Regions from separate parts of the Paenibacillus sp. LX16 genome, predicted to be linked through region 1. Evidence: riboswitches for the same ligand, from Rfam matches in the RefSeq annotation. Region 1 holds a riboswitch; each other region holds the start of a gene.
The links. A riboswitch is a leader RNA that binds a small molecule or an ion and turns the genes downstream of it on or off. The one in region 1 is predicted to bind cobalamin.

Region 1 (10,742 bases):
CTGGCAGTCTTTCGACAAGACAGGTTAACAGGGATTATTGATAACCATCTAAGTCGGTTTCTGCTGTTGGGTATGGAGCAAGCCAAGGAGACAGAGATATTTATCCCCCCTCCCAAGGGTAAAGGTTACATATCTGTGCATCTCATCGAAAATAGAGTCCATATCAAGCCCTTTATTCGGGGGGATGAGATTCGAATGACCGTTCATATGAACTGCAATGGGAATGTGAAGGAAAATGAGACGAATTTCGATATTTCCAACGAGGAAAATTTGAAGTGGCTGGAGCAGCAGACAGCCGAGGAAATCAAGAGGGAGCTGGGAGAGGCTGTCCACGTGATTCAGCAAAAGTATCGGTCAGACGTACTTGGTTTGGGCCGGGCTATTATTACGAGTCACCCGGACGAATGGAAACGGATTAAACCTCAATGGGAACAACTATATCCCAAGGTGGAGATCACCATAAATCCGGTCGTGCATATTGAGAATATTGGTGCGGTCACCAAACCATTCGGGGTCAAAAAGGAGCAAATCCAGAATGAATAAAGTATTTCTGTTACCTTTGGTGCTGGCTATGCTCTTTATGTATCTGATTGACCGTAAAAATATTAACAATGCACCCGCCATCAATCGTTGGGTCTCTCGAGTATTGTATGTTATTAGCATTGGTATCTGGATTTACGGAACATCAACGAAGAGCACCGTTTATGTGGCTACATGGCTGACCCGTTTTATTGACATGTGGATCCCCCCTACGTTGTAAATCGTGTAATGGATGCCTGCGGGCAAAAAGGAGGATGTACCTGCATGAAACAGTTCACAACCAGACAAATTGTGCTGCTTGGTGTATTGATGGAGGTCGGTATTACCCTTATACATGCTCCCGCGCAGGCAGCGGATCACGCGAATCAACATGCCTACTGGACCTGTATAATTGCTGCTATCGTGCTATGCTTGCCGATCTGGGCGATGTTGAGACTCAAGCGACGTTTTCCTGATCAGGAATTGATGCAGGCGATGGTGAGCTCTCATCCTGTGTTGGGACGTGTGCTGCTTGCAATCTACCTTATTTTATTCCTGATCATTTTTACGCGAGATTTGAGAATTATTACGGATCTGGTGGAGGTGGTGCTTTTGCCGCTGACTCCGATTGTGGTCACTTCTCTTATTGTGCTGTTAACTCTGGTATTTATGGCTAAAGGTGGAATAAGAACCATCGTCAATATGGCGGAGATTTTTGTACCGTTGTTGATTCTGACATTGCTGACCATGCCGCTTTTTTTCGGGCGTAATATGGACTTCTCGGTACTGAGACCTTATTTACATCCGGAAGTAGATGGAGTGATTAAGGGCAGCTGGCGCATGCTGGGATATATGGCTGATATCATGATAGTCCCCTTTGTAATTTCTGGGAAGAGCTATAATGGGCGTAGTGCGTGGTTTGGGCATTTGCTCGGAACCGCTTTTCTGATTATCCTGGTGCTGCTGTCCGAGTTGGTTATTGGTGTTCCTATCTTGTCACGGCTGTTTTATCCATCGTATGAACTGGTGCGTCAATTGCAGCTAACGGACTTTCTGGATCGGTTCGACTTGTTCGTGGCGGCACTGACCGTACCGACCTTTCTTACGAAGATTGGAGTTGATCTGTATGTTACCAGTTTGGCAGTAAAGCGTATGTTTGCCCAAGCCTGGGGAAGTCTGATGGTTTGGCCCGTAGGTTTGTTAGGTTATGTCTGTTCGTTTATGCTGTTCTCCAACATCGTGCAAATTTATGATTTCAGTCGAGAATGGACTGCGGTGATGGTCATTTTTTTTGTATTGATGCCCTTCGTGCTGTGGATGTTGCTCCGACCCAAATCTAAAGGGAGAGGCGACGATGATAAGGCATCTAACGGAGAGCGGGATAGTAGTAGTCAGAAAGAAAGCCAGCAGGGAGGCAGAACAGGACACGGCCACTTATAAGTTTACTGTATTCATCGGAAAAGTAATTCTTATTTGTCTTTTACCCCTCTGATTGTATACTTGGTAGAAAGAAATACGACATCTACAAGGGAGGCAACAGAATGGCACAACGCATGGCAGGCAAGAGAGTCGCTCTTGCGGGTCCCCGTAAAGCAGAAGAAATGGCGCTGCTAGTTGTGAAGATGGGGGGTGAGCCAGTACAGCGCCCGGCCCAGGGTACCGTTTTTCTGGATGATATCGAGCTGCGCAACGCTGTTGTATCGTGGGTGAAGCACCCTCCGGACTGGTACATCTTCACGACAGGTATGGGGCTGGATGCCCTGTTCGATATGGCAGAGGATATGGGCGTGGCTGAGCAGATTATGGAGCTGCTGCAATCTTCCAACATTGCAGCGCGGGGCTACAAGACGGTCAATGGACTCAAAAAGCGTGGCTTTACGCCAGCAGTACGAGACGAGGACGGAAGTTTGATCGGATTGACAGGAGCTTTCGCCCCATACGATCTGAAGGGAAAAGAAGTATTGTTGCAACTGCATGGCGATCCAGCCCCACGGTTGGTAAAGTGGCTAGACGAGCAGGGGGCAGTGACCCGCCAGGTACTTCCTTATAAGCATATCCCACCCGAGGAAGCAAAATTGCAGGCGTTACTGGAGGATGTTATCCATCGTAATGTTGATGCTGTTACGTTCACGAGTGGTCCGCAAATTCGATTTTTAGCCCAATATGCGAGAGAGCAAAATCGAATCGAGGATTTACTGGAAGCTTTCCGTGAGGATGTGATTGCTGTATCAGTAGGGAAGGTGACTGCACAGTCCATTGTGGAAGAAGGGATTGATCGAGTCGTGTTTCCAACCGAAGAGCGCATGGGCGCGATGATGGTGGAGCTGGGCAAATATTTTGAGCATAACGATTCGGTGCATGGCTGTGGTCTGAAGATCGTGAATGGTCATTGAAATGAGATAGAAATTATAAATATAGTATGCTAAAAATGAACTTATATTTTTGGATAAAGCGTAAAATAAAGATAAGGGCCTGCGAGGTCTTTATCTTTTTTTATTGGATATGCATCGACAAAGATTTTTGTTATAGCGAAAATATTTAGCTAATATAATGAATAAGTTTCGATGCATGATACTTAGGACAGGAGCTGAGACGTTAATGAATTCTATTTGTGTATTTGCCGGGTCCAGACCTGGACATTCATCGGTATATGTTGAAGCGGCAGGCAAGCTGGGAGAAGCCATGGCTCGCCATCATATCCGTCTGATCTACGGTGGCTCCAGTAGGGGGCTGATGGGAGAGGTGGCGGATGGAATGCTGGCGGGTGACGGTCAGGTCACTGGCATTATGCCTACCCTGTTATTTGATGCAGAGATCATTCATCGGGGGGTTACCGAATTTATTGAGGTAGCAAGCATGCATGAGCGTAAAGCGGCAATGAGCGAGATGGCCGATGCGTTTATTGCCCTTCCGGGTGGCTTGGGAACCTTTGAAGAGCTGTTCGAGGTATTGTGCTGGGCGCAAATTGGCATTCATCGCAAGCCGATTGGGCTGCTGAATGTGAATGGATATTTTGACCCGTTAGTAGAAATGGTGCGTCATAGCGTGCAAGAAGGGTTTACCGGGGCTGAGCATCCAGCGTTATTAAGTATCTCTGCGGACCCGGACGAATTGCTACATATGTTAAAAAATAAAGCAGAGAACTTGAAATAAAGCGTTTTTCGTGCTTGCACAACTGATTGAGGCAAGGTTATGATAAGACCCATAATCAAATAGCGGACAGACAAGGTGCCTTTGCGGTTGAGCAAAGGGTAACAGGGAATCGGGTGCAAATCCCGAGCGGTCCCGCCACTGTAAGGAAGAGGATTTTTTTAAATGGTCACTCGTGAAAAACGGGGAAGACGAAAGAATCTGTTGATGCCAAGCCAGGAGACCTACCTTGATCTGTATGCACCGTTAACCTTCGCGGAGAGGATGGGTGTACGAAATCAGGAAATCAGGCACACGTTGCTTTTTCCATGTTGGTTAGAGGTTTGCGTGGATATGAACGTGCAGCAGCGTTTGAAGCGTAAACAGACAGGTGGAAAACAACGGCAGGCTGGAGGAAGACAAATAGTGTCTTCTTACGCTGTTTGTTCGTCTGATGAGAGATACGTACATAGAAACCCCATCCGGGTAGGATGGGGTTTTTTGAGTTACAGGATGTCCATAAATCATTGAAATAGATAGGATAGCTACCCTGAAAAGGGTGAATAGGAGGAGCACGATGAGCCCATTAGGAAAATTGCTGGTGATTGGATTTGGACCAGGAGATATGGAACATATCACAAAACGGGCGCTGGATGCGCTGGCCGAAAGTGAGGTCATTATCGGCTACAATACCTACGTTGATTTGATCCGTCCGTTGTTGAACGGACAGGAGATTGTACGCACAGGGATGACAGAGGAAGTGAGCCGTGCGCAGGAGGCGGTTCGCCAAGCAGAGATGGGCAAGAAGGTAGCTGTCATTTCCAGTGGAGATGCAGGAGTCTATGGTATGGCAGGGCTGGTGTACGAAGTGCTGATGCAAAAAGGCTGGCGACGCGAGGACGGGGTTGAGGTAGAAGTCGTGCCAGGGATCTCGGCTATTCAGTCCTGTGCTTCACTGTTGGGGGCGCCAGTTATGCATGATGCTTGCACGATCAGTCTGAGTGATCATCTGACCCCCTGGGAAACGATTGTGAAGCGTGTAGAAGCAGCGGCTTCGGCCGATTTTGTGATTGCATTATACAACCCGCGCAGTGGTCGGCGTACCCGCCAGATTGTGGAGACGCAGTCCATTTTGCTGCGTTACCGCGATCCGCAAACTCCAGTTGGGTTGGTGAAAAGTGCTTATCGTGAACGTCAGCAAGTTATTGTAACGACGCTGGAAGATATGCTGAATCATGACATCGGGATGCTGACGACTGTAATCATCGGCAATTCCTCGACAACGGTGTATGACGGCTTGATCGTGACTCCGCGCGGATATCAGCGCAAATACACGCTGGATGCGACCGAGCAGGCGCTCAAGCCACATCAGCGTCTCCGCACGGAAGCGGAGCCGTGGTCGCTGGGCGCACAAGAGGATACACCGCAGGCAGGCGCAGCCCCGACTACGCCCGCTGGACCCTCCGCGAGCGGCGCTGCGGTTGCGACGCAGGCACGCCCGCAAGCGATGGCTGCCGTGCAGGCAACGACCGCTGTGCAAACCGGCGCAGCAACCCCGGCATCGCTGGCGGCAGAGGCACTAAGCCGCCTAGCTGTTGGCGGCAAGCTGCCTAGCGCAGCCAACGCTCGCTGGAGCGGGCAAGCGCCTGCTACCGAGAGCACCGCCGGAACGTCAGCGGTGGCCGGAGCGGGGACCGCGTCCGGGATGGCGACAGGCGGCTTTGGCAAGCCTGCGCTATTTGAGGTGGGTGTTTCCCCGGGTGTGGGAAACAAGAAGTTCACCGCTCGCCAGATGGCGCTGCTCGCCGAGGTAGCGGGTGATGACGGCGAGCTGGAATACACGCCAGATCATCAGATCGTGCTGCGCGTGCCGTGTGCAGACCCCGAGGAACTGGTCGGACGGCTGCGGGATGAACGATTCATTGTCATGCCGATTGGCGATGTGTTTAAGGTGAAGGCGTGCGACTTCTGCAATATGGAGAAGGATGACGCTGTGCCTGTGGCTGAGCATCTACAGGTGGTACTTGGCGGATTACAAGCACCCAAGGAAACGAGCATTGCTTTGAACGGATGCGGTATGGCCTGCTATGGAGCGGTGCTGGAGGATATCGGAATCGTCTATCGCAAGGGAGGATACGACCTCTTCCTTGGTGGTAAAAAATTCGGTCGCAATGCTCATGCCGCTCAGCCCGTAGCGGAAGGGATTCCGGGTGATCAAATTACTGACATTGTGGAGAACGTCATCGCTGAATATAAGGAAAAAGGGCATCCGAATGAGCGTTTTCATAAATTTTTTAAACGTGTAGGCGTCGTTGCGGGTTTCCGGCATGAGGATTCACCAGCAACGGTAGAAGTGAATGCGGTTTGTGGTGATTAATGTACTGAAGGCCTGATGAACTGGATACAAGCATATATATAATAGGGCGTCATGCAGGCGCTATCCCTATTAAAGAGGAGGAAAAAACAGCAGTGGATGCAATATTGTTGGTTGGACATGGAAGTCGGGACCCGGAGGGGAACCAGGAACTGCTGGAATTTGCACAGGCAGTGGCAGACCGGGTACCGGATATGTGCGTGGAAACCTGTTTCTTGGAGTTGGCACGTCCCAGCATTGCTGATGGGATGCAAACATGTGTGGAGAAAGGTGCGACGCGTGTCGTTCTCATTCCGATTATCTTGTTCGCAGCGGTACATGCCAAAATTGATATTCCGATGGCTATTGACCGGGCAAAGGCGAAATATCCGCAGGTGGAATTTGTATACGGACGTCCGATTGGTGTTCACGAGAAAATCGTTAGCATTCTGCAAAGCCGCTTGAAAGAGGCCCGTCCGGTTGCAGTTCCAGCGGGAATGAATAGAGCTGTAGAGGCATTTGCCGAGGTATCCGACGAAGAAACGGCGGTACTTGTGTTAGGACGCGGAAGTAGCGATCCAGATGCGAACAGTGACTTTTTCAAAATCACCCGTATGCTGTGGGAACAGCTTTCTTATACGTGGGTAGAGAGCAGCTTTATCGGTGTGACGCAGCCTTCTTTTCCCGATGGGTTGGAGCGTTGTGTACGATTGGGGGCCAAAAAGATTATCGTGCTTCCCTATTTTCTGTTCACGGGTGTGCTGATTAAGCGCATCGGAGAAATGACCCAGGAATTTGCCGAGGCTCACCCTACATTACAAGTGGAAATGGGCGGATATTTTGGTTTCCATCCTCAACTGATTGAACTGGTACTGGAGCGAGCTAAGGAAGGCTTGTTCGGCAAGGTTACGGCCAATTGTGATAATTGCCAGTTCCGTCTGGAGGCGCAGGAGCACCACCATCATCACCACGACCATGACCATGACCACCATCATGAGCATCATCATGCACATGAGCACGATCATCATGATCACTATACACACAGCCACGATCACACTCATGAGCATGTCCATGCTCACAGCCATGATGACCATGATCACCATCACGAGCATTCACATACGCCATCTGTGGTGAACAGAAGCGGGCAGGTGAAGGGCTCATGATATTCATGCTATGCGGAACGAGCGATGCTCGGGAATTGGCGCTGCAAATCCGTGACAATGGCTTCAACGTATTGACCTCGGTCGTAACCGAAAGCGCGGCGGCCAGCTTGTCCGAAGCGGGGCTGGACGTACGTACAGGCCGAATGACAGCCGATGAAATGACTACAATGATTCGGGAGCAGGGAATACAGGCGGTTGTTGATGCCAGTCATCCTTTTGCGGAAGAAGCACATGCGAATGCGATGACAGCCGCTCGCGAGTCCGGAGTTCCTTATATTCGCTACGAGCGGGCGGGACTGGTGTATGACAATCATCCATTGCTCCACATCGTATCTTCCTATGAAGAAGCCGCATTAGAAGCGAAGCAACTCAAAGGCTCTGTAATGCTTACGACAGGCAGTAAGACGCTCGGCACGTTCACCAAGCATTTACTCGGAGACCCGGAGATTCGTCTGGTTGCACGCATGCTGCCGCGCTTGGACAATATGGAGAAATGCGGCGAACTGGGCATGGAGCAAAAGAATATTATTGCCATGCAGGGACCCTTTTCCCGCGAGATGAACGAAGCATTGTACAAGCACTATGGCACGACCGTGATGGTCACCAAGGAAAGCGGACGCACGGGAGCAGTGGATGAAAAGGTTCAATCTGCATTGGAGCTGGGGATTCACGTACTTCTGATTTCCAGACCGGAAGTAGAATTTGGAACTGTATTTGATCATTACGACGGAGTAATCAACGCACTGCGTACTGCCGAATAGGAGTCCATGCTCTAAGTTATAAATCTATGACTCTATGAAGCTGGTCAATCCCAGTCAATCCAATAAATCCAGAGCGATCTCTGGCGTGTATTTAAAATATAGTCATCTTAAAATCAGTTTTTGTTTAGAGGTGTTTATAACTCCTTAACATGAATGTCATTTTCCTTAAGACGACTTGAAAAATGAACATAAAAACGGAGTAGCCGGAATGGTGCTGTGCAAGCGGAGCGGTCGCTTTTGTCCCCGGATTTCTACGCTGCTCATAGGTTTTATTCAAGAAATCCGGGGGCGGTGGCGATGGGAAGCACCATCCGACTGCGTAGTGGAACAATAGGTAACTTTAACATTCTAAGTTAATTTAATTTTCTGAATTTCCATAAGGGAGTGGTCGATACGATGGATTTTAAAACAGAATTTAAACCGCTAACGGTACAGCCGCAGGAAATTGAGGGCAAAAGCTTCGAGATGATCACTGAAGAATTGGGAGAGCATCCTTTTACAGCAGAGCAATATCCCGTTGTACAGCGTGTCATTCATGCATCTGCTGATTTTGAGCTGGGCCGCAGCATGGTGTTTCATCCAAAAGCGATTGAAGCCGGGGTTGCAGCTATTCGCGCAGGACAGCAGGTAGTGGCGGATGTGCAGATGATTCAAGCGGGGCTGAGCAAGGATCGTATCCGTCAATTTGGCGGGGATGTGCATGTGTACATATCTGACCCTGATGTCATGGAAGAAGCGAAAAGGCTGAATACGACACGCGCCATTATTTCGATGCGCAAAGCGATTCAGGCGGGCGAAGGTGGCATTTATGCCATTGGTAATGCGCCTACAGCGTTGCTGGAGTTGATCCGTCTAGTAAAAGAAGGAGCGGCTAAGCCCGGACTGGTGATTGGCATGCCCGTCGGTTTCGTATCGGCAGCAGAATCTAAGGATGAGCTGCGCAAGCTGGATATTCCGTTCATTACGAATATTGGACGCAAGGGCGGCAGTACAATTGTCGTAGCAGCATTGAATGCGATCTCCTTAATGGCTGTCCGCTAGATGCGGTTGTTCGTTTGCTGTATCATGAAATGAATTGGAACATGATCAGCAGAAGAGGTTAAGGAGGAATTGGCATGGAAAAGGAAGCGGCGTCCGCCAACAGGCCCAAACGGATGAAAAGCGGTGAAGCTCCCGCGCCGGACAAGCCAATGCGGTCAGGCTTTACGACTGGAGCTTGTGCGGCTGCAGTGGCCAAAGGAGCGGTACAACTGCTCATCACGGGCATTCCACCGAAGGAAGCAGTGATATCGCTGCCCGCGGGATTCGATCATGCGTTTGAGTTGATCGAGCCTGTGTTGGACGCGGACGAAGCTTCCTGCACGACGATCAAGGACGGTGGCGATGACCCAGATGCCACGCATCAGGCGAAAATTATCGCCTCTGTTAGCTGGCGCGAGGAGCCGGGTATTGAGCTGGACGGCGGCATCGGCGTGGGACGTGTAACGAAGCCCGGTCTGCCTGTGCCTGTCGGGGAAGCAGCGATCAATCCAGTGCCGCGCCGGATGATTACGGAGGCCGTCTCTGGCGTGCTCGAGGAGCATGGATCGGCCAAAGGTGTCCGTGTCGTCATCAGCGTACCGGACGGCGAAGAAATCGCCAAGAAAACGTTGAACGGACGACTTGGCATTCTTGGTGGTATTTCCATACTAGGCACGCGTGGTGTGGTCGTTCCGTTTTCCACGTCAGCTTATAAAGCCAGTGTCGTGCAGGCCATATCGGTTGCGCAAGCGATGAACTGCCAGGAAATAGTCCTGACCACAGGCGGCAGCAGTGAAAAATATGCCATGCAAATGTACGATCAGCTGACGGAAGAAGCCTTTATTCAAATGGGCGACTTTGTCGGCTTTGCAGTCAAGCATGGCAAACGATTGGGAATGAAAAAAATTATTCTCGTCGGTATGCCCGGCAAGCTGTCGAAGGTTGCTCAAGGCGTCATGATGGTTCACTCCAAGAGCGCTCCGGTTGATTTTGGATTTTTGGCCCAGGTTGCGCGTGAAGCAGGTGTGGACGAGTCGCTTGCAGCGGCAGTGGCAGAGGCGAATACAGCTACGCAGGTGGCGGATATGATGACCGAAGCGAATGCGCTGAGCTTTTTTGAAAAGCTGTGTACCTATGGATGTCAGCATTGTCTGGAGCATGCAGGTGGTGGAATTGTCGTGGAAATGGTACTGGTAACGCTGAAAGGAAACGTGCTGGGGAGGGCGAGAGTCAGTGAGTAGATTGATTCGTGTCATTGGTATCGGTGAAAATGGAGCGGCAGGTCTGTCGCAGGAGACGCTGGAACACATTGAGCGTGCCGACCTGCTGGTTGGTGGAGAACGCCAGCTAGCCTTTTTCAAGGTATTCGCAGGGGAAAAACGAACATTAAAGAGCGGCTTATCCGCCGTGGTGGAAGAATTGGGACGGTTGCGTGAGGACAAGGATATTGTCGTGCTTGCGTCAGGCGATCCGCTTTTTTTTGGAATTGCAGGCTATTTGTCCAGCAAGCTGGGGGCTGAACACTTGGATATTTTGCCGCATCTCAGCTCAGTTCAGCTGGCGTTTGCGCGTCTTGGTGAAAGCTGGCAGGATGCGGTGCTGGAAAGCGTACACGGCCGTCCGATGACCGGATTGGCGCAGCGGATCGATGGACAGAACAAGGTCGCGCTGCTGACGGACGACCGGAATCATCCCGCTGCAGTCGCTACCTATCTGCTGCATTATGGCATGACGGAATATGATGCCTTTGTCGGCGAGCATTTGGGCGGACCGGATGAAGCGTATCAGCATTATACG
Region 2 (10,742 bases), 250 kb from region 1:
ACAATAGGAATGACCGCTACCATTCGCTTCCCGATATAGCTGATCATGAGTTGTCCTCCTATCCTGTAAGCTAACGTTACCTATCGGCTTCAACTACTTTCCGATTTCAATTCCCTCAAACGGATTTTCATCCCGATTAGCCGGGAATACAAAGTTTGTAATCTTTTTCTGGTACACTGCCGTTTTCTTAATATACGAAATAGGCACAATGGCAGATTGCTCCTGAAGCGTCTTCAGAATCGAAGCATACAGCTCTTGACGCTTGGTTTCATCTGTCGATGAAAGTGCTTCGTGTACCTGCTGATCTAGTTCCTTCTTCATTGGGATAGCGCTCAGCACCTCTGAAACCCCGAAGGTCTTCTTGGCAATGACATTAATAAAGGAATGCGGATCATAAGGCGCACCATAGTTGTACCAGAAGTACAGATCAAACTGGTTGGATCTAAGGCGCTTAATTTGAACTGTCAGCTCCAGTCCGGTCAGGTTCACTTTGACACCCAGTTCTCCCCATTCGGCCTGAATGGTTTCAGCCATCGCCTTTTGGATCGGATCGGTTTTATCAAAAATCAGCTCAAAATCCAGCTGTTGTCCGTCTTTTTCCCGTACTGTACCGCCTGCGGGCAGCTTCCAGCCAGCCTCATCCAGCAACGCTTTGGATTTTTCCACATCATAGCCAACAGGCTGTAAGTTTACATTCGTATACGGATAGTTTTTAGATAAAACCGTATCCGCTTTTTCCTCCAGCCCCGAGGTCACACCTTCCACCATTGCCTGCTTGTTAAAGCCATGCTGGAGTGCCAGACGTACCCGAAGGTCTGCCAGCTTGGGATTGGATGAGTTGAGTAACAGGCTTCTTGTACCGACAGGCTCGGACAGCGTGGTAACATACTGATTCGTGTCGCGAAGCTGTTTGAAAGCATCCAGACTAATGACACCCTCTCCATAAATCAGATCCAAGTCGCCTTTTTCAAAGGCCATTACACGGGTTTCGCCATCGGGAATGATTTTTACCGTAATTTTATCCACCTTCGGTGCAGTACCCCAATAGTTCGGATTACGCTTAAAGGTTGCATATTCATCTTGCTTGTATTCATCCAGCATCCAAGGTCCTGTACCTACAGGTTTCTTGATTCCTTTAGACGTATCTCCATCATCCGGGAACCCAGCTTCACCCAGAAAACGGAACGGGCGAACGACAGACAAATCCTGAAGCACTGGGTAGTATGGCTCTTTGAGCGTCATTCGGAAGGTGCTGTCATCTACAGCTTCAGTTTTGTCGAGAACGCCTACTATACCAAGCCAGCTGTGCGTTTTCTCATTTTTCATAATAGCGTCAAAGTTCTTTTTGACAATGGCCGCATTAAATAGCGTTCCATCCGAAAATTTCACACCTTTGCGCAGCTTAAACGTATATATTTTGCCGTCCTTGGAAATAGTCCAGGATTCAGCCAAAGCAGGCTCCAGCTTACCTCCTTGCTTGTAGCTGACTAACGGCTCATAAATCATGGATTGTGCAAAAAGTTGGGAAGGATTGTATACGTGAGGATTCATCGTACCAATGTCACGCGGCCACGATAGTGTGATCGACTTTTCATTGGCAGCTCCGTCAGTTGAGGTGGATGCAGGCGTGTTCTCCTGCTTCGCGCAACCCAAAACAACGGATAATAAGAGGAGCGCCACCAACATAAGGGTGGCAGTCTTGCGGTGTCGAACGGACATCAATGTATTTCCCCTTTTCTATATATGTGATAATGATTATCATAATCATATTTAGAATAGGTACCACGTTCTATTTTGTCAACAACATTCGACAAGCAATCCTCTTATTTATTTTAAATTTTGCAAAATCCCAAATTTATGGCTTAATTCTCCAACGTTTGAAACAGAGTACGCGTGTACTCATGCTGTAACAAATCTTCATCCCATTCCTTAAATATTTCCACGATCTCCCCCTGAACCATGACGGCAACCCGATCACAAAATGAACGAGTAGATTGGAGATCATGAGTGATAAATAGGTAGGACAACTGATGTTTCGGCTGCATTCTCTTAAGCATGCCCAGCACGGAAAACTGCGTTGTCGTATCCAGATTGGCGATCGATTCATCGAACAAGATAATATCCGGCTCCACCGCCAACGCTCGGGCAATACATACCCGCTGTTTTTGCCCGCCACTCAGCTGTGCTGGGTATTTTTCCAGACTGTCAGCCTCCAATCCTACTGATTCCAATAGGGACAGACAAATATCCAGCGCCTGCGCTTTTTGCTCAGGAAAATAGTTGTGGATCGGCTCCATTAAAATATCTCGAATGGTCATACGAGGATGCAATGAAGAGGACGAATCCTGTGCAACCAACTGGATTCGCTTGTACAGCTGAACGTCCTTCATCTTTTCGAAATGTATAGGCTGATGATCCAGCCAAATCTCCCCTGAGGTCAACGACTCCAGCCCTAGAATACATTGTGCCAGCGTGCTTTTGCCACTTCCACTTTCTCCAACCAGTCCAAGACATTCGCCCTGTCGTAGCTCCAGATTCACCTTCTTCACGGCCTGCTCGCTATCTTGCGTGCTGAACCAGCCTTTTCTCCGTTTGCGGACAGGGTATGCTTTAGTCACATTCTTCAATTCCAGCATCACTGGTACATCCTTCCTTCCGGGTTCATCTCCAATACTCGATCTGCTATGCGACTCATACCCTGGCGATCATGTGAAATCAACAATATAGTGAGATCAAAGTCTTCTCTCAGCTGTTGCAGCAATGCCAAGACCTTGTCGCGGTTGATAACATCCAACGCCGTAGTTGGCTCGTCGGCAATAAAGAGGCTCGGACCGGAGCTTAACATTGCAGCCAGCAGCACCCTTTGACACATGCCTCCGCTTAGTTCAAAAGGATATGACGACAAAATATGCTCAGGATCTGCAAATCCAACCTTGCGGAGCAGAGAACGCAAATAGGCCTCCCGCACTGGAGTAGCGCCTCCTCTGGCTATCTCCGTGGCACGGCTCAGCATCTGCCGCATCCGTGGCAGCACGCCCAGCGGGTGGACTTGCTGCGGTGCAGTGTGGGATGGGACAGCATCAGCGTGCTCCGGTTCCATTTGGTCATGCGGCATCCGACGCCGCCCGTGCAGTCTAAGCGTATCCATCAGCTGGGCGCGGACAGTCCGGATCGGGTTCAACCCGCTCAGCGATTGTTGAATGAGCAGCGCAATATCCTCTCGGCGCAGTCTTTGCCAGCGCCGTTCCTGGAACGGGAGAATGTCTTCCCCGTTATAGTAGATACGTCCTTGCGTAACATCGATACCTGGCTCCAGCATGCCTGCGATTGCGTGTGCGGTCAGGCTCTTGCCGCATCCGCTCGGTCCGGTCAGGGCCACAATCTCCCCTGAATATATGGAAAAGCTCACATCACGCAGCAGTGGTTTGCTCCCACTTTCGCTTGCTCCTACGCCTGTGCGGCAGATTTCCAAATGTTCCACGTGTAACAACGGTTTTCGCCCTACCACTTGTTCTATCGTATCCTTGCCCCCAAGGGCTGTTTGATCCTCCACTATTTGGCCGCCCCCTTTTCCGAAAAGCGGTCGCCCAAAAGCTGGCAGGCAAGTACAAACAGCATAATCGCCAAGCCCGGAAAAATCATGACATGCGGAGCCACCTGAAAATATGAGGTTGCATCATGCAGCATCACGCCCCACTCTGGCTTGGGCGGCTGTACACCCAGTCCAAGAAAGGACAGCCCAGCGATCATCAGCACCACGCGTCCGATATCCCATACCGCATAAACCAACAACTGCGGCAACGCTTGTGGCAATACATAACGGCTCAGTATACGTACGTGTGAATTGCCGGATAAACGGGCATACCGAACGTAGTCCTCCTGACAGGCTTTTTGAACCAGACTACGGATATACCGGACATAGCCCGCCCACCGTACCGCAACAATCGCAAGGGTCATGTTAACAAAACCTGGGCCCAAAATGCCCACAATCGCCACCGTTAAAATAATATCAGGAAAAGCCAGTACGCCGTCGATTCCCCGCATGACCAGCTGGTCTACGCGTCCGCGCACATAACCAATGAACAAGCCTATAGGCAGACTGAAGCACAGCGTAGCTACAGTAATTGCACATGCGATTAGCACGCTCGTCCGAATCCCGTAAATGAGCCGTGACAGCACATCCCGACCCAGATGATCCGTACCGAAAGGGTATTTCCGACTAGGTGGTGCCAGGCGGTTCAAAAGATCCACTTGAAGAGGATCATGAGGAGCGACCCATGGAGCTAATAACCCAAGCAGCACGATCAGGCCAAACAGTAAGCCTCCTGCCAGCAAGCTTCCTTTAAAGGGAAGCCGTATCTTTTTCATTTTCAGCTTCCTCCTTAACGCAAACGTAGCCTCGGATCTATCGCCGTCTGGACCACATCCACCAAACACTGAACTCCTACAATTAAAAATACGGCGAAAATAACATACCCCTGAATCACCGGATAATCTCGCTGTGTAATCGCATCTATAAAATACTTGCCCAACCCCGGCCATGAAAAAATGGTCTCTACAATGACATTACCTGCCAGCATAAATGATAGATTGGTACCTAGCAGTGTAATTATAGGCAGAACCGCATGCCTAAATATCTCAAAAAACAGGATATGCATACGTGAAAAGCCTCGAGCCTTCGCTGCTTTCACAAAATTCCGGTCACCCAGCTCCAGCATTTGAGCGCGCAGTACGCGTGCTTGCACAGCTCCCAAACCTGCGCCAAGAGTCAGCGCTGGGAGCACTAGATGTGTCCAGTCCTCCCTTCCCATGGATGGGAGCCAGCCCAAGCAAACGGAGAATAGATAGATCAACAGAAAACCAAGCCAAAAAGAGGGGATCGACGATCCCAGCAGAGCGAACAGCCTGCCCAGACGATCCAGTGGACCGCTGATTTTTAGCGAGGCAGCCAGCCCCAGCCCCAGCGTAAGCACCGTCATGACGGCAAAGCCCGCAGCAGCTAGCTCCACAGTAGCAGGCAGTCTGTTCCACAGTTCGGCTAGCACGGATTCCTTGGATACATACGAGGTGCCCCAATGCCCTGTGAACACATCCCGCAGCCAGTTCACATATTGAATATGAAGCGGCTCGTTCAAGCCCAGTTCCTGTCGTAGCGTCGTTAACGCTTCCTTAGAGGCAGGAACATTATGCGCGGTGAGCAAAATGGTAGCAGGGTCACCAGGAGCCAGCCGCATCAGTACAAAAGTCAGCGTGGATACAACGAATACAATGATGAGCAGCTGCGCCACACGTTCCAGTATAAAACGAATCATAGGATACGCAGCTCGTTATTCCGCAATATCGGATTGCGCTGTAATGTAGTAATACTCGATCGGATGGGGTGTAAAACCCTCCACCCCTTTTTTCACGCCAAACACATTATCAGGATGCACAATGAACGACTGTGGCAAATCCGTATTGATGATATCCAGCGCTTGTAGTGTCACAGCATTACGCTGCGCTGTATCCTTCGCCAGCTTCAAGCTGTTAAGAATACTCTCCAACGGTTTGGAACTATAACGGCTTACATTGGCTTCGCTTTTCGAAGAATAAAACATGTCCATAAAATATTGTGGCTCTCCTGTATGAGCAGTAAGCATACTGTACATAGCAAAATCCCAATCGTTTTTGGTCAACACCTCGTCGATATTTTCCACCTTGCGAATCTTGACCTGGATTCCCTCTTTCAGCAATTGGCTTTGGATGACCTCAGCCATAACAGAGAGCTCCGGACGCTGAGGAAAAGTCAGCAGCGTAACCTCGAACGGCTTGCCTTGCTTAGTCCATGTCCCTTGGGAGTCCTTCTGCCAGCCATCCTTCGTTAACAGCTGATCCGCCGTTCCGTCCAGCGCTTTACGCTCAACTTTACCGAAGGGAAGAATGCTCGGGAACGGACTGCTTGCTTCCGTACCGAAGCCCCTCATGACGGCACTCACAATCGATGTGCGTGGAATCAGGCTGTCCACCACCTTACGGTTCGCCGCATCCTTGAATACTGGCGATTCCATATTGTACACGATCATATGGGTGCGCAAGGAGGGAGCCGACAGCACTTGTAGCTTGTCGTTCTTTTTTAGTACCTCTGCGTTATCAACCGGAATATCCGTCGCTACGTCCACCTCGCCGGATTGCAGCGCCATCAGGCGCGAATTCCCGTCCGTAATGAACTTCATCGTCGCTTCAGCCAATCGTGCCTTCTCGCCCCAATATCCGTCATAACGCTCTACGACCAACGATTGGTCTTTGTTGAATGCTTTGATTTTAAAGGCGCCTGTCATCGCTGGGTAACTGTGCTCATCTTTCATCGATGCCACATCCAGTACAATCGTCGATGGATCAGCTAGATTGGACACCAACGCTGCATTCGGCTGGTTTGTCGTGATTTTCAAGGCCAGCGGGCCGCTTACATCAATGGACTTCACATTCAGTAAATCCTTCGCCAGATGGCTTTTCTCGATAGAACGTAGCAAAGACGCTTTTACACTTGCTGCATCCATACTTTTTCCATTATGAAAAGTGACTTTATCCTGCAAGCTAAACGTCCAAACTGTAGGACTGTCCTGCTTCCACTCCTTTGCCAGCCAAGCCACAGGCTCCAGCTTTTCATTCAAACGTATCAGTGTCTCACCTGCACCAGATCGCATCACATCCCAGCTATTATCTCCGTGCGGGTCAACACCTGACGGTTTCCATGTATACGCCATTACCAGCTTTTTATCTGTCGCTGTTTGTTGTGCTGACGCGTTCTCCCCCTTGCCGGAGCTATCCGACGTCTTATTGCTGGCACATCCCGAAAGAGCCATAACTGCCAGCAGCAACATCACCCCTGTACATACGAACCATGAACGCCTACTACGATTGCTTATCATTTCATGAGCCCTCCTCTATCTTGTAAAATCATATAAACTTAACGCAAAACGCGAAAAAAGCATTCCAGACCACTTAATTAGCAGTCAGAAATGCCTTCATTATAAAATGTCAGAACTCACCTCGAAGCCAACTCTAATAATATAGAAGGGATCAGCTCGGTTTCAGACATTCCGTATGCAGCACGCCTAACCACCTCCCCAGCATCCCGTGGGTCTGACAGTGATGTCAAAACAGGCAGGTCTCCTGACTTCAGGCGTATCTTTCAGGCCTTCCCGGTTCTTCACAGTTCCAGTGGCTGTTCTGAAAGCTCCAGCAGTATCCTGCTGATGCCTGTATACAGTGGCGGGCCCGTGTCGGAATCAACCGAACTTCCCTTTTAAGTGAACACGCTCAACAACTATCCACATGGTCTCAACAAAACCCCGTACATAGAGTCGTCCGGCTCACACCTGTTTTCTTCCTTTATTTCTTTCCATTACGATCTTATTTTGTTGTGACAGGCTTGTCAATAAATGCTGCACAATAGTTTAAATTTGAACGATAAGGAAAATTAAGACTATGGCTATTCATTGCGTGCACGAAATGACGGTCATTCCGTCTCCCTCATAATGTCCCGAAAACTGTACCAGACTACTTAATGAATCTAAAAGAGAAGCATAAACGAAAATTTAGCAGCGAGATTGCAGATCAATTTGTACAAGCTATTAAAAAAGATACATTATTCCAAAGGCCTGAAAAAGCAGTTGGTTATTCCTTCTCCAAAAAATTGAGGAAGAAAAAAATTTGAAAAGCGACAAATCCAAAGAGTTGATCGGAAAATTAGTGAGCAAACCTTGTGGAATTTCTATTATAAGGATAACAGCATTGGGAGCAGCTACCAAACAAAAGAACTATATTGTTGATTCTTCTCAGACAGCCTTTGAGACAAATTTAACTATTAGAGAATTTACCCGTAAAAAATTCCTTAGTGATTTAGAGAATGAGTTTGAAAAGCCTCCGGTGATTAGCCGGGGGCTTAATTTGTTAACTGACCATTTCCTGACAAGCCATGTTAGCGTGCCGTTTAGGTGCCTAGCAGTCAAGTTATTTTTTAGCTAGTAAGTGAGCGAAGCGAGAGATCTTGCAGGTCGTTCACAGCGTCGTACTGTAAACCAGGACGAAGCGACGGCTTGCTTTAACGCTCGAAAAGTTGCGGAAGCTAAAGAGTTTTGTACGAACAACCAAACGGGGAGGCACTTGCTATTAAACCGTCAGTTAATAAAAGGACCGTTGCGATCAATACGGCTCTCTTCTATCTTATTTTAAATTTTATCCATTAAATAAAATTATTTACAAACATAAAATTTACAGGTAATATTTACTTATTCCTTCTTATGGATAAAAAAACAATTGTATACACGACTCCAGAGAGGAGACTTAGTAGAAATGAGGTTGATAATGTTCTGAAAATAAAAGTAGATGCGGACACTGTGTAAAGTTGCAATGAGCCGTTAAGCGAAGAAGTTGTCGTCGTTGGTCCTTGAATAAAGGAATAATATATTCCTACCAAAAAACCGTAAGACAAATACTTAAACAGATTTTTTTCAAATTTACTCATTTCTTAGCCCCCAATAATATTTTTCGAAGAGGAGAATTTTAATACCATGAAACCATTCAAAGTCATGACTAAAACAGCAATAATTGCAGCATTGACAGCAATATTATTACCATATGGAGCCATTGCTTCTGCAAATGATGCGCCGAATCCATTGTCTTCGACGATACAATCAGAAGCCGGAAAATGGGAACCGACAGATGAAATAAAGGCCAAGGAAGGACAAGTCTACAAATATATCGATCCTAGTAGTGTTAACGAGGATGTTTATTACTATTATGTCAATTACGACAATTTAAATCAAGAAAAAGGTAATAATGATAGAATCAGCACCCAATCCATTGGGGTGACTCCTATTGTTAAAACCCATGAAAATCTAGGTTATTGGGTTGATACAAACAATGCAATTCGTGTAAGTACATATACTGGGCCTGCTGCTGCAAAAATTGCAGTGAAAACTAATATTAAAGTGAAAGCGGAAGGAGCAATAACAGGTGGTGTTAAAGCTATAGAAGGCACATTGGGTTTTGGTATAGAAGCTGATATTGGCCTAGATGATGAATATTCAATCAATGTTCCTAAAGGAGAAAGATGGGTCATTAGTGCTTTTCCACGATATGAAAAACATAGATTAGGAATGTATTGGCCAGCTCCATTCATAGGTGATCCTTTCATAGGTTATGTGAGAGTAGACAAGCCTGTGGGAATTGCTTTCAGAGTAGAAAAGCACTAATCATATCAAATAAATTGAAATAAAAAGAGAGGCCGTTGCAACCAACACGGCTTCTTTTTTATAGCGGAAAGATAGCGGGACTCTCGCGAGTCTACTCAGTTACTTTGTACTGGAGCTGTGGCGTCCGAACGATCTATTGCGTTCAAAGGACTTTATATCATACCTAGACAGGGTTACACGAAAGAATGTCGAATAGAGCGGGCAAGTAAAAGAATGATGAAACAGGATTGTAATTTGTCGTGACGGACAATTAGATACTTGGTACTACGGGCTTTTTATTGACAAGCACGGAGGGTGATGAAATTAACAAGACAGCGAGATTTGAGGATTGGAAGACCGGACATATGCACTCACAAAACTCTGGGTTTTGGAATTTAATTTCGTATGGAATCTTACTGTATCAGCATAGGGAGGCATTCACTTTATCTATCTGCTAACGCATACGGTTCGAATAATCTTCCGTGATTTTGGCTAGGATAAAAAACCAACACGTTCCCAAAGAATATTTTCTATCGTCCACGACTTTCACGTCCAATAGTCATAATTCTGGCACCCTGCTTTAGCTTGTCCAAATCCAGGAAATAAAGCAGCCCCCTTGTTGACGATCCGCGACTGTTGCGCACCTGCTTACGCTGGCTGCGAACCAATGTAAGCAGCTTCGTCAGGCTATAGCTGTCCAACTCCAAACTCCATCAATTCGGGTGTGCTGCGTCTGGCTCCGGCCAGCCTGACGCCTGCCGTAATAGATACCAGTTTGCACAGCCTATCTTCTCTGCTCATCTTCCCCGGATAACTCCATGCCAAAAAGCCGGAAAAGAGGCATACGCCCTCTCTCCGACTATCTTTATTTATTCCTAATCATCAAACTTTCTGTGGAACCTCCTGAACCGTCACGCTTTTGACCGATTCCCCTTGTTTTCTCGTCAAAACGATGTTCAAGACAATCGCTGTAATCGAACCCGAAACGATACCATTTTGCAACAGCATTTTGGCAAAGCTCGGCAGCTGGTCGAACATTTGTGGCAGAACGGCAGAGCCTAGGCCCACAGCAATGCTGCATGCTGCGATCAGCAGATTGCTTTCCTTCCGCAGATCCACTTCTGACAAAATAGACATGCCTGATGCAGCGACCGAGCCAAACATGACGATCATCGCCCCACCCAGCACAGCGTTAGGAATCACTGTCGTTAAGGCAGCCAGCTTAGGCAGCAAACCAAGAACGACCATGATGCCGCCCGCAGCAAAAATAACGTTACGCGATTTGACGCGTGTAAGTGAGATCAGACCTACATTTTGCGAGAAAGCTGTATAAGGAAACGCATTAAAAATACCCCCAAGCATAATCGCAAGTCCTTCGGAACGCAGACCATTGACGATCTGCTTCTGCTCCACCTTCTGATCAATCGCTTTGCCTACTGCCAGATAAACGCCCGTAGACTCGACCATGCTGACAATATTGACAATAATCATCGTACATACCGCCATAATGCTAAACTCTGGCTTACC
Region 3 (10,742 bases), 2.0 Mb from region 1:
GCCTGATTTCACGGCTTTGGGCATGCTCCTTTTGGCGTTGGACGCTGGAAGGATTTACGCAGATGATTTACGTAGAATCGGTCTGTTCGTTATAATAGTAGTAAAAAGACCCAGATAGATAGGAGTTAAACCATGAATCGGCTTATTTTTCTTGGCACGGGGGATGCAATGGGGGTTCCGCGTGTATATTGTGATTGTCCCGTATGCTCAGAAGCTCGCACGACAGGGGCGAATGAAAGATTGAGATCGTCTGTGCTGATCGAAAGCGAGACGGAGGACTTTATGATTGATTGTGGTCCCGACTGGCGCAAACAGCTAGAATTACGCGGTCTGCGTTTTATCCCTACAATCCTTGTGACACATGCACATTTTGACCATATTGGAGGATTACCAGAATGGGCAGATGCCTGTCGCTGGACTGGCAACAGAGGTCGCTTGTACGCGCCACAGGAAGTGATTGACACGATCTTGCGTCAATTTTCCTGGCTCTCTGGAAACTTGGATCTTATTCCAGTAGACCAGGGAGCCCAACTTGGCGGGTGGAATATTCGGGGATGGCGTGTGAATCACGGGAAAAACGGATATGCCTACGCTTATCGTCTGGAAAAGGACGGCTTCTCGTGGGCTTACTGTTCGGATTCGATTGGATTGAATGAGGCAGAAATTCTGCCCTTGCACAATCTGAATTTGCTCGTCCTGGGAACGAGTTTTTATCATGAGGAGGCCGAGTATGCCACCCGTTCCGTATATGACATGCTGGAGGCTCAGGAGCTTATAGGAAGGCTTAAACCCCAAAGCACAGTGTTTACACATATGTCCCATGATGTGGATGTCACACGCAACTATGGGCTTCTGGAAGGGATTAGCTTGGCACATACCGGCATGAGTTTACCGTTAGAATAAAGGTGCCCTTTACCTTTACATCGTTCGACTGATACGTAGAAGGGTAGAGATTCCTTCTTTGATTTGTAGCTCGTTGGCGTATGAATAGGACAGCCGTACATGCGTTTTACCTTCTGCACCGATGGGATCAAACACATTGCCCGGGACAAAGGAAACGGACTCATGTACACTTCTGGAAAGTAGTTCATTGGGTCTCAACGTAGAAGGCAGCTGGAGCCACAGGTTGAGCCCCCCCGCCGGGCTGGTCCATGTCCAACCGGAATCGCGGAGACTGTCTTCCATCGTTTCCTTACGAATCTGGAGCGCGATACATAGCTTTTTAATATGCTGCTGCATACGTGGAGATTGAAAGTATTGTAAAAACAGCTTTTGATTCAGCAGTGGCGATCCATTGTCCACCAACGCTTTGACGTTCAGCAGGCTGTTCATGAGCTGTGGTCGGCAGGTCACGGCTGCGATTCGTAGACCGGGTGCAACATATTTACTGTAACTTCGAATGTAGACGACGCTTCCCGAAACATCATAGGCGAAAATCGGAGAAGGGGGCTTTTGCCCAAAGCTGATGTCATAGGTGCTGTCATCCTCAACAATGAGACAGCCGTAGCGCTCGGCTAGTTCTGGCAGTCGTTTGCGCTGCTCATCGGGGACCGTAAAGCCCGTCGGGTTGTGGAATGTTGGATTCATATAAAAGAGGCGTGGTTTTTCTGTTTTCATGCACCACTCAATCTGGTCCATATCATAACCTTCTGGTCGAATATCAGTCATAGTCAGACGTGCGCCTAGTCTACGGAATATTTCCATAGCGGGGCCATAGGCAGGGCGTTCGATCAGTACACGGTCTCCTGTACGCAGCAGAGATCGGGCAATTAAATCAATGGCTTGCTGTGCTCCAGAGGTAATCAGCACTTCATCCGGTGATAAAGCAAAATGCTTATCCACGCTAAAATGCTGCGCCATGGCCTCCCGAAGCTCGGCATCACCCTGTACAGAGGAATAGGTGGCCGCTACTTTTGGATGCTTTTCAAATACCTGCATCATCAGTTCTCCCCAAAATCGGTTGGGCAGGAGAGAGGGGTCAATCAGCGCTTTGGAAAACTGGAAATTCGCATTTACCGATTGAACGCGGCTAAGTCCATCCATTCCTCTCCAGGCTGAAATTGACGGATCATCTGCCGCATGGGCAGATTCGGAGTGAATCGTGAGGTCAATGGACGAATGTCCCGAGTAGCCAGCATATTTTGCATGCCCAGTCGCTTGGGAAGCATGAACGTAATACCCTGATTTGTCCTTTACATAGACCAGTCCCCGTTGCTTCAACTCCTGATATGCCCGGAAAACAGTTAGCCGATGTACACCCAGCTCCTGAGCCAAGCTTCGTACGGACGGCAGCTTCATGTCTGTTTGCCAATCCCCGCGATCGATCCGCACAGTTACATAATGGATAACCTGCTCATACAGCTTTAAGGCATGATCGGCTGGAAAAAGTAGTTCGCTGTTGTTCTTACCCATGCTATCCACGCTCCTTTGTGTGTATTGTACTATATAGCACTTCAAAAACGTATACAACTGTTCTGTAGTTATACAACTGTTCTGTTCGTCTCCCTGTATGCTTAAAAGCAACTGAAGGGAGAGGGACGTATCATGATTGGGATCGCGTTTACAGTAATGTGTCTTATTTTTGGCACAACGTTTTTGGCCATAAAAGTGGGAGTGGAAGCTGGGCTTCCGCCATTCCTATCGGCAGGTGTACGTTTTTTCGCGGCAGGGGCGATATTGTTCATTGCTATGAAGCTGACCGGAAAAGTACGATGGTCGTTATTATGGCGTAAGGAAATGTTGCTGATTGGAGCAGGAACGACCTTCGGTACATTTTCAGCCTTGTATTGGGCAGAGCAATATGTCAGCTCGGGGATCGGAGCTATTTTGTCAGCTACTGGGCCGATGATGATCGTCATTTTGCAATCTGTACTGCTACGGCAAAAAACGTCACGGATTACGGTCGTTGGCTGCATGATCAGCTTTCTTGGTGTGGTGCTGGTTGTGCTGCCCGGATTGGCGGTTCAGATCAGTGGTCTGTGGCTGGCGGGATGCCTTGTCATTTTGCTGGGAGAGCTGTGTTATTCCGGGGGAGCTCTTTATTCCAAGCGAGTGATGGATGTATTTCGTGAAACGAACCCGATTGCCCTGAATGCGGCGCAAATGATCCATGGGGGATGGATGCTGCTGTTACTGTCTGCGATCACGGAACCGTGGAGTTCTGAGGGGTGGCAGTACCTTCCTGCCATGGGGTCTTTACTTTATCTGATCCTGTTTGGTTCGATGATTGCACATACACTGTTCTACTGGCTCATGGAGCGTACAAATCCCCTGTTTCCGACGACGTGGTTGTATATATCACCGCCGATTGCGGTGGGCTTGGGAGCGTTGTTGTATGGAGAGCATGTAAGCTGGTGGATGCTGGCTGGGGTGCTGCTCATTGTGACCGGACTAATCCTTATGAACAATGGAATTATCCGTCTGGTGAACAGGCGCAAGGTACGTTCTGCTGCCTGATATTGTATAGCGGTCAGGTTATTATATGATCTGACAGAAAAGGCCTCCAAACTGTCGTATGTTACTGATCATGCGACAGTTTGGAGGCTTTGTTGTTGTATTACTTCATTTAAAAATTATGGAAGCAGGCACTTTTTGCTTATTCAACATTGAGTACGAATTTGTCGATGGCGTGCTTAACACCGTCTTCGTTATTGCTGCGAGTGATGTAATCAGCTAGCTTTTTCAAATCAGGAATGGCATTCTCCATCGCTATGCCGAGACCAGCGCATTCAAGCATTTCATGGTCGTTCCAAGAGTCGCCGATGGCAATCGTTTCCGACAGTTCACAACCAAAATGGTTTGCAAGGAAGGTAAGCGCGTGACCCTTGGTGCCTTCATGATGCATAATTTCCAGAAAATGAGGCTTAGATTTTGTAATGTGCACTTCATTGCCAAGCAGTTCGCGAAGTTCAGGAATTAATTCATCCAATACTTCAGGCTCGTCGATAATCAGCAATTTAGGAGCCGGCTGCTCTATAACTTTACTGAATACAGGCTCTACAAAATATTCCGTGTTGTTCAGCTCCGTGTAATCTTTGATTTTCTGATTATCTTCACGTGTGTACAATTTGTCATCAATATACGTTTGCAGATGCAGATTGCGTTCCACGCAGAATTCATACAGACGACGCGCAGCCACGAGTGGAACATAACGCTCATACAGCACGTTTTCGTCCAGCAGGTTTTTAACCAAAGCTCCTTGGTACGTAATGATCGGCACGTTCAAACCAGTTTGGCGAGCAATTTTGTGTGCGGAGGCATAAGCTCGTCCAGTAGCGAGGGTAACCACCACACCTTTAGCTACAGCAGCTTCTAATGCCTGTTGTGTCGCCGGTGTAACTTCTTTCTGGTCGTTAATGAGTGTATCATCAATATCAATGGCAATTAATTTATACATATCGGTATTCTCTCCTTTATCTCTATCATGGGGCAATGTTAAAATTGTATCTTATAATATTCAAAATGACAATATCGCAATGAAAAGGGGATGGCCCCTATAAGAGCCTGTCCCCTTATAACCACTGAAGTATTGGCTTGAAACGATGGAAAAAAGTAACGGTTAGTCTTCCAAAAATACAAGTCCAACAAAATCGTCCAGCTCAATATTACCAAAATAGTGCTTCAAATCGAGAGAGGATAAGGCTTGACGGACCTCACCTTCATCATAGCGCTTGCCACGCAGGATATTTTCAATATCAGCAACGTCACCCACGCCGAAGAAATCCCCATAGATTTTAATATCACGGATATAGCCTTCCTTAAGATCCATGCGGATATCAATAATGCCGACCGGAAATTTACGTGTGTGCTTGATATTGCTCTCGGGGGATAGACCGTAGTTCCAATCCCACGATTGGTAGCGTTCTTTGGATATTTCATGGATTTTGGCCCAATCGGTATCGGTGAGCTTATATTGAGGTACCTGATCCAATTCTGCACCGAATATGAAACGCAGCAGTTCCTCGCGAAATTGCTCTATGGTCATCTCACGGTCCATCAGTTCGCTGATGTTAGCCACGCGACTGCGGACGGATTTAGTGCTTTTGGATTTGAATTTTTCGGGATTGGCATGCAACGATGCAGCCACATTGTCCAGATTCAGGTTAAACATCAATGTACCGTGGCTGAACATCCGTCCGCGTGTGGCAAATTGGGCGTTTCCTGAAATTTTACGTTCTCCGACCTGCAGATCGTTGCGGCCTGTCATTTCAGCTTCTACTCCCATTTGGCGCAGAGCATCAATAACGGGTTGCGTAAATTTGAGGAAATTATGAAAGGACTCCCCGTTATCCTTGGTAATAAAGCTGAAATTTAAATTACCGAGGTCATGATATACAGCACCGCCGCCGGACAGGCGACGAACCACTTGAATATTGTTATCTCTGACAAACTCGGCGTTGATTTCTTCAATGGTATTTTGGTGCTTGCCTATAATAATAGAAGGCTGATTAATATAAAACAGCAGATAGCTGTCGTCAAGCGGAAGATGCTTGAGCGCGTACTCCTCAATGGCAAGATTAATGGCTGGATCGTGTATGCCCTGGTTGTCGATGAACAGCATGTCCATTCCTCCGTATATACAAACTGTGTAATTTTATGTGTGCCTCCATCTATTGTAACCCAAGTGAGCCATGTACACAAAAGCTCATTTGCATTGACGGGACGCAAAAAGCAGCCTCATAATGGAGCTAAATGATTGGGAACGGCCGGAAAGGATGAGAGGCAATGATAGAGGTTTACGGTCATGGCGGGGACAGGGAAACAGCTGCGGCGACATTTGGCGGAGCTGCTGCGGATTTTGTAGATTTTAGTGCAAATATTAATCCGCTTGGTCCACCACCAGAGGTGCTTGAGGCGCTGCAACACTCATTTGACACTGTGATTCGCTATCCAGACCCTGGGCATCGGAATTTTAAAAATATGCTCGCACGGCGACTGCATGTTCCACCGGAGTCGCTAAGTATCGGAAACGGAGCGGCTGAAAGTATGGCGCTCCTACTATTGGGACTAGCTCCTAAGCGTGTGGGTGCAGTAGAGCCGTGTTTTTCAGAATATGCGGAGCTGGCTGGCAAATTTGGAGCTGAGGTCAACCGGGTGTACGGAAAGGCCTCGCTTCAATGGAAGGCGGACGTGGAGGACATCCTTCAGCTCATGGAGCAGGTAGATGTTTTGTTCCTTGGGCAGCCGAATAATCCAAACGGTGTGCAATATGGTGAGCAGGAGTTGTGCGAGCTGGCAGAGGCGGCTGGCACAACGGGTACCGTGCTGGTGGTGGATGAAGCATTCATTGATTTTATCCCGCTGGAACGGCGAATCTCACTGCTGCCTGTACTGGATCGTTATCCTCATGTGATTTTGATCCGGTCAATGACCAAATTTTATGCCATTCCTGGCTTACGATTGGGCTATGCGATTGCTCATCCGGACTATATCCGGCGAATGACGGCCAAACAGGTGACCTGGAGTGTGAATGGATTGGCGTTGCTGGCTGGGGAGGCGTGTTTGAGAAGTGGGCAAGCATATGAGCGCCAAACACAGGAGCTGATTGCTACGGAGCGCAACCGCCTGTTGACCGCCTTGGCGGAATGGGGCTGCGGTGTCGTTCCCGGCGAAGCCAATTACGTGCTGGCAAGGGCGCCGGGTACGTGGAGCGCATCGGCGATTCAGCAGGCGCTTGGACAACGCGGAATTCTTATACGTAGCTGTGCTATGTATCCGGGGCTGACGACGAGCCATTTTCGGATTGCGGTCAAGGACGCGGAAGCCAACGACAGGCTGCTGTCTGTATTGGGTGAAGTGCTGGAGGAGGAGCAGCGGCGTGACAGTTAGCTTGATTATCCTGGCAGCCTATCTTTTGGACAGGCTGATCGGTGACCCGAGGTGGTTGCCGCATCCAGTCATCGGTATGGGACATGCCATTTCGGCATTGGAAAAAGTGATTCGCCGCCAGGTCCGAAGTGACTGGGGGCTGAAACGTGCGGGTATACTGCTTCCACTTATTGTGGCGGGAGGCTCCTTTGCGCTCGCCTGGGCGCTGTTGCACTTGCTTGCCTGGATTCATCCATGGTTATCTGTCGGCGCAGAAATGGTGCTGATTGCGACCACGATTGCTTCTAAAGGACTAAAGGATGCAGGAATGGCAGTATACCGAGCGTTGCAGGCGGATGACCTGGCTGCAGCACGACGGGAGCTGGGCATGATTGTCGGGCGGGATACGCAACAGCTTGATGAGCCTGAGATTGTACGCGGTACGGTTGAAACGGTCGCTGAAAATATCGTGGACGCGATTATTTCCCCGCTTTTTTATGCCCTGATCGGGGGAGCACCCTTGGCGCTGGCTTATCGTGCCGTGAATACGCTCGATTCCATGGTTGGCTATAAAAATGAAAAGTATCTGCATTTAGGCTGGGCTTCAGCACGTCTGGATGATGTAGCTAACTACATTCCGGCACGCCTGACAGCGGCAATGCTTGTGGTAGCGGCGTGGATGTACAAGCGAGATGCTGCAAGAAGCTGGCGCACAGTCAAGCGAGACGCTCGTCTGCACCCAAGCCCGAACAGTGGCTTCCCGGAATCGGCTGTTGCTGGTGCACTGGGGATTCGTCTTGGAGGCTATAATGTGTATCATGGCGTGCGCTCCTTTCGTGCATACATGGGCGATTGGATACGACCGCTAGAGTCGAAAGATATACGGCATACAATCCAGCTGATGTTCGCCGTGTCCAGTATGTTTGTAGGATTGTGTTTGTTAGGAGCTGCAGGTTGTTTTGCCTTGGGATGGGTGCGGTGAGGAGTGACACACTGAATAATGATCGAGCAGGAAGTGACATGATCTTGAAACAAGATATAGCAGTAAAAAGGACAGTAGAATACGCACAAAGTCCGAACTCACAGGAGGATAAGGTGCCGTATGATGCTAAAGAAGATCTGCATTGGGACATGGAACTCGTGTTAGTTCGTCACGGTACAACCTTATGGAATAAGGAACGTCGATATCTGGGACACTCCGACTTAGGTTTGCTACCGGGAGCAGAACAGGAATTAAAGCCTTTGCAAGAAAAATTGCAAGGGCAGTCCTTTGCTCGAATCTATTGCAGCGATTTAATGCGATGTCGCCAGACCTTGCAGATCATTGTGCCGGAATCAGAATTGACGTCTGGAGGTTCCCTATCTATTATGTCTCCTATGATGGAACCACGTCTGCGAGAGCTTCATTTTGGCGAGTGGGATGGAAAAACGTATGACATGCTCAAGGATGTGTCGTTGTATTGCGCTTGGATTGATGAGCCGCAACGGATAACCCCTCCTGGAGGAGAGTCTTGGACAGATTTTGTGAATCGCTTGCGGAAATTTCTTGACTCTCTGTATGAATGGCGTGTTGCTATGGAAGTTCAACCCATGGATTTGACTGCTGCGCCGCCCTCTGTTTTGGTCGTTACGCATGGTGGCGTAATTCGTCAGCTAGCTTGCATGCTGATACCGGGCCATGATTTTTGGAGTCTGAATCCGAAGCCGGGAGAAGCATTTAGGATTCAATTGAGGCTGGCAGGACCGCACAATTACATAGCGGAAATGCTCCCTCATTAGGTTAGACACCAGCGGATAAAGAGGCTGTTTGGGTTGTAAGCCGCCTCATTTTAACCTATAATCATCAAGTAAAAGAACGGCTTGACTACCACTACATCAAATATCCAGCAGACGAGGTCGGCGCAGTGTGATGAAACTATGGTTTCCCTTGCCTGCGCTGTTAAAAGGGAAGTCGGTGTAAGTCCGGCGCGGTCCCGCCACTGTAAATGGAAACATGCCGGTTAGTCCTGCTTTATGTGCTACTAAGCATATGAAGGAATTTCAGGACATGCATCTTACCATAAGTCAGGATACCTGCCCGTTTGCCTGTCACCATAATCCTTCGAGGAAAGGATGACGTGTTCGCAGTGACTGTCCGTGCGGAAAGAAGCTGCCGCCTGCGCACGATCTGCGCTAACGTGACCCCTGTGTCCTGATATGAGGATGCGGGGTTTTTTTGATAGGAAAAGAAGGCTGGATTTAGAAGATATCTGATGATGCTCAAGTAACGCTCTTAACGATTTTTTTATGAAGGGGTGCAAATCATGGCAGGAAAAAAAATAAAGGTTTGGACAACAGGTCTATTGGTTCTGATTTTGGCAGTTGTGCTGAGTGCATGTGGAGCTAATGGGAAAAATGCTGAAAATAAAGAGAACCAGACTTCTTCACAGCAGCCAGGAAAGACCGTAACCGCACAAGAGCCTCCGGGCAAAACAGTTTACCCACTCACAGTTAAGGATGCAACAGGACAGGAATTTACATTCAAAAAAGCGCCGGATAAAATCGTTTCCGTCTCCCCGGCAGAAACCGAGGCGCTGTTCTCCATCGGGCTGGATAAGGAAATAGTTGGCGTCTCCGACTACTCTGATTACCCGGAAGCAGCTACGAAAAAGCCTAAAGTGGGCGGTATTATGAAACCGAACGAAGAGGCGATCATTGCTGCGAACCCGGAAGTCGTTTTTGCAGGGATATCACTTAGTGAACAGGCTACGACCAAGCTGCGCGACATGGGAATTATGATTTTTAAAACGGAACCGAAGACAGTTGAAGATGTCATAGCTAACATCGAATTGTATGGGGAAATCACCGATCATCAGAAAGAAGCGAGAGCGGTGACTGACAAGATGAGAGCAGATGTAGCGGAAGTGAAAGAAGGAGTTAAAAATATCGGTAAAGGGCAGAAGCTGCGGGTATACGTCGAGTTTTCACCAGGCTGGACAGTTGGTAAAGGCGAGTTTATGGACGAGCTGATTACGTTGGCGGGCGGTGAAAATGTAGGTGCCACGCAGAAGGGGTGGTACCAAATTAGTGAGGAAAATATTATTGCTGCGAACCCTGACGTGATTTTGTACAGCAAAAGTGTCAAGGACGACAAAACTGGTCAAACGCTCGGCGAAATCATTAAAGCTCGCAGTGGATGGGATCAAATATCGGCTGTTCGCCACAACCGGGTGTTTGCCGTGGATGATAATTTGATCAGTCGTCCGGGTCCACGCGTAACGGAAGGTCTCAAGGAAGTGGCCAAGGGCGTGTATCCTGAAATTTTCAAATGAACCGTAAACTGATCGGCTTTGGAGGGACAGGTCTTGTCCTGCTGTTGCTGACGCTGCTGCTCTGTCTTGGCATCGGCTCGGCCAAGCTTCCGGTTAGCCAGATCACGGGCATTCTGGTTAACCACCTTCCGTGGTTAGGCGATACGTTTACACCGGATTGGAATACATCCTCAGAGCAGATTATTTTGAAGGTCAGATTGCCACGAGTGTTACTGGGAATGTTGGTAGGAGCAGCGCTGGCGCTGGCGGGAGCCGGATTTCAGGGTGTGCTGCGTAATCCTTTGGCTGATCCGTATACACTGGGGGTATCCTCGGGGGCTTCGGTAGGAGCGGCAGTACTGATCTATTGGGGCCTTCAATTTTCATTTGTTGGCATATGGACGCTGCCGCTAGTGGCATTTACGACCGGAATGCTGACGCTGTGGATGGTGCTGACGTTGGCACGGGAAGGTGGAAAAATTCCGACACAAAGTCTCATTTTGTCGGGTGTGGTGATGCAATCCTTTCTGGGAGCGGTTGTTTCCTTTCTGACAGCCATGTCGAAGGAGACGGTCAATGAAATATTGTACTGGACGATGGGAAGTCTTAGTCTGCGCGGTTGGTCATATACAGGAATCCTTTTAC

Region 2: another riboswitch for cobalamin. It lies ahead of T3H97_RS25465 (ABC transporter substrate-binding protein); the one in region 1 lies ahead of cobJ (precorrin-3B C(17)-methyltransferase).
Region 3: another riboswitch for cobalamin. It lies ahead of T3H97_RS07035 (ABC transporter substrate-binding protein); the one in region 1 lies ahead of cobJ (precorrin-3B C(17)-methyltransferase).

What each region holds. Positions count from the first base shown of each region.
Region 1 is NZ_CP141152.1:5,428,081-5,438,822, reverse strand. Features, by position in the region: gene T3H97_RS24375 (Ger(x)C family spore germination protein) at 1-543, shown strand, start outside; gene T3H97_RS24370 (hypothetical protein) at 536-760, shown strand; gene T3H97_RS24365 (GerAB/ArcD/ProY family transporter) at 805-1,959, shown strand; gene T3H97_RS24360 (uroporphyrinogen-III synthase) at 2,061-2,912, shown strand; gene T3H97_RS24355 (LOG family protein) at 3,118-3,672, shown strand; cobalamin riboswitch at 3,730-3,915, shown strand; gene cobJ (precorrin-3B C(17)-methyltransferase) at 4,226-6,025, shown strand; gene T3H97_RS24345 (sirohydrochlorin chelatase) at 6,118-7,164, shown strand; gene cobK (precorrin-6A reductase) at 7,161-7,925, shown strand; gene T3H97_RS24335 (precorrin-8X methylmutase) at 8,322-8,966, shown strand; gene T3H97_RS24330 (cobalt-precorrin-5B (C(1))-methyltransferase) at 9,041-10,186, shown strand; gene cbiE (precorrin-6y C5,15-methyltransferase (decarboxylating) subunit CbiE) at 10,179-10,742, shown strand, end outside.
Region 2 is NZ_CP141152.1:5,674,645-5,685,386, forward strand. Features, by position in the region: gene nikB (nickel ABC transporter permease subunit NikB) at 1-47, opposite strand, end outside; gene nikA (nickel ABC transporter substrate-binding protein) at 94-1,719, opposite strand; gene T3H97_RS25445 (ABC transporter ATP-binding protein) at 1,863-2,639, opposite strand; gene T3H97_RS25450 (ABC transporter ATP-binding protein) at 2,636-3,553, opposite strand; gene T3H97_RS25455 (ABC transporter permease) at 3,553-4,368, opposite strand; gene nikB (nickel ABC transporter permease) at 4,383-5,312, opposite strand; gene T3H97_RS25465 (ABC transporter substrate-binding protein) at 5,328-6,908, opposite strand; cobalamin riboswitch at 7,126-7,329, opposite strand; gene T3H97_RS25470 (hypothetical protein) at 7,693-8,007, shown strand; gene T3H97_RS25475 (hypothetical protein) at 8,553-9,236, shown strand; gene T3H97_RS25480 (hypothetical protein) at 9,746-9,916, opposite strand; gene T3H97_RS25485 (nucleobase:cation symporter-2 family protein) at 10,098-10,742, opposite strand, start outside.
Region 3 is NZ_CP141152.1:1,531,069-1,541,810, forward strand. Features, by position in the region: gene T3H97_RS06995 (MBL fold metallo-hydrolase) at 133-903, shown strand; gene T3H97_RS07000 (aminotransferase-like domain-containing protein) at 919-2,412, opposite strand; gene T3H97_RS07005 (DMT family transporter) at 2,545-3,456, shown strand; gene T3H97_RS07010 (Cof-type HAD-IIB family hydrolase) at 3,596-4,396, opposite strand; gene T3H97_RS07015 (lipoate--protein ligase) at 4,559-5,560, opposite strand; gene cobD (threonine-phosphate decarboxylase CobD) at 5,725-6,828, shown strand; gene cbiB (adenosylcobinamide-phosphate synthase CbiB) at 6,818-7,789, shown strand; gene T3H97_RS07030 (histidine phosphatase family protein) at 7,828-8,586, shown strand; cobalamin riboswitch at 8,709-8,902, shown strand; gene T3H97_RS07035 (ABC transporter substrate-binding protein) at 9,111-10,118, shown strand; gene T3H97_RS07040 (FecCD family ABC transporter permease) at 10,115-10,742, shown strand, end outside.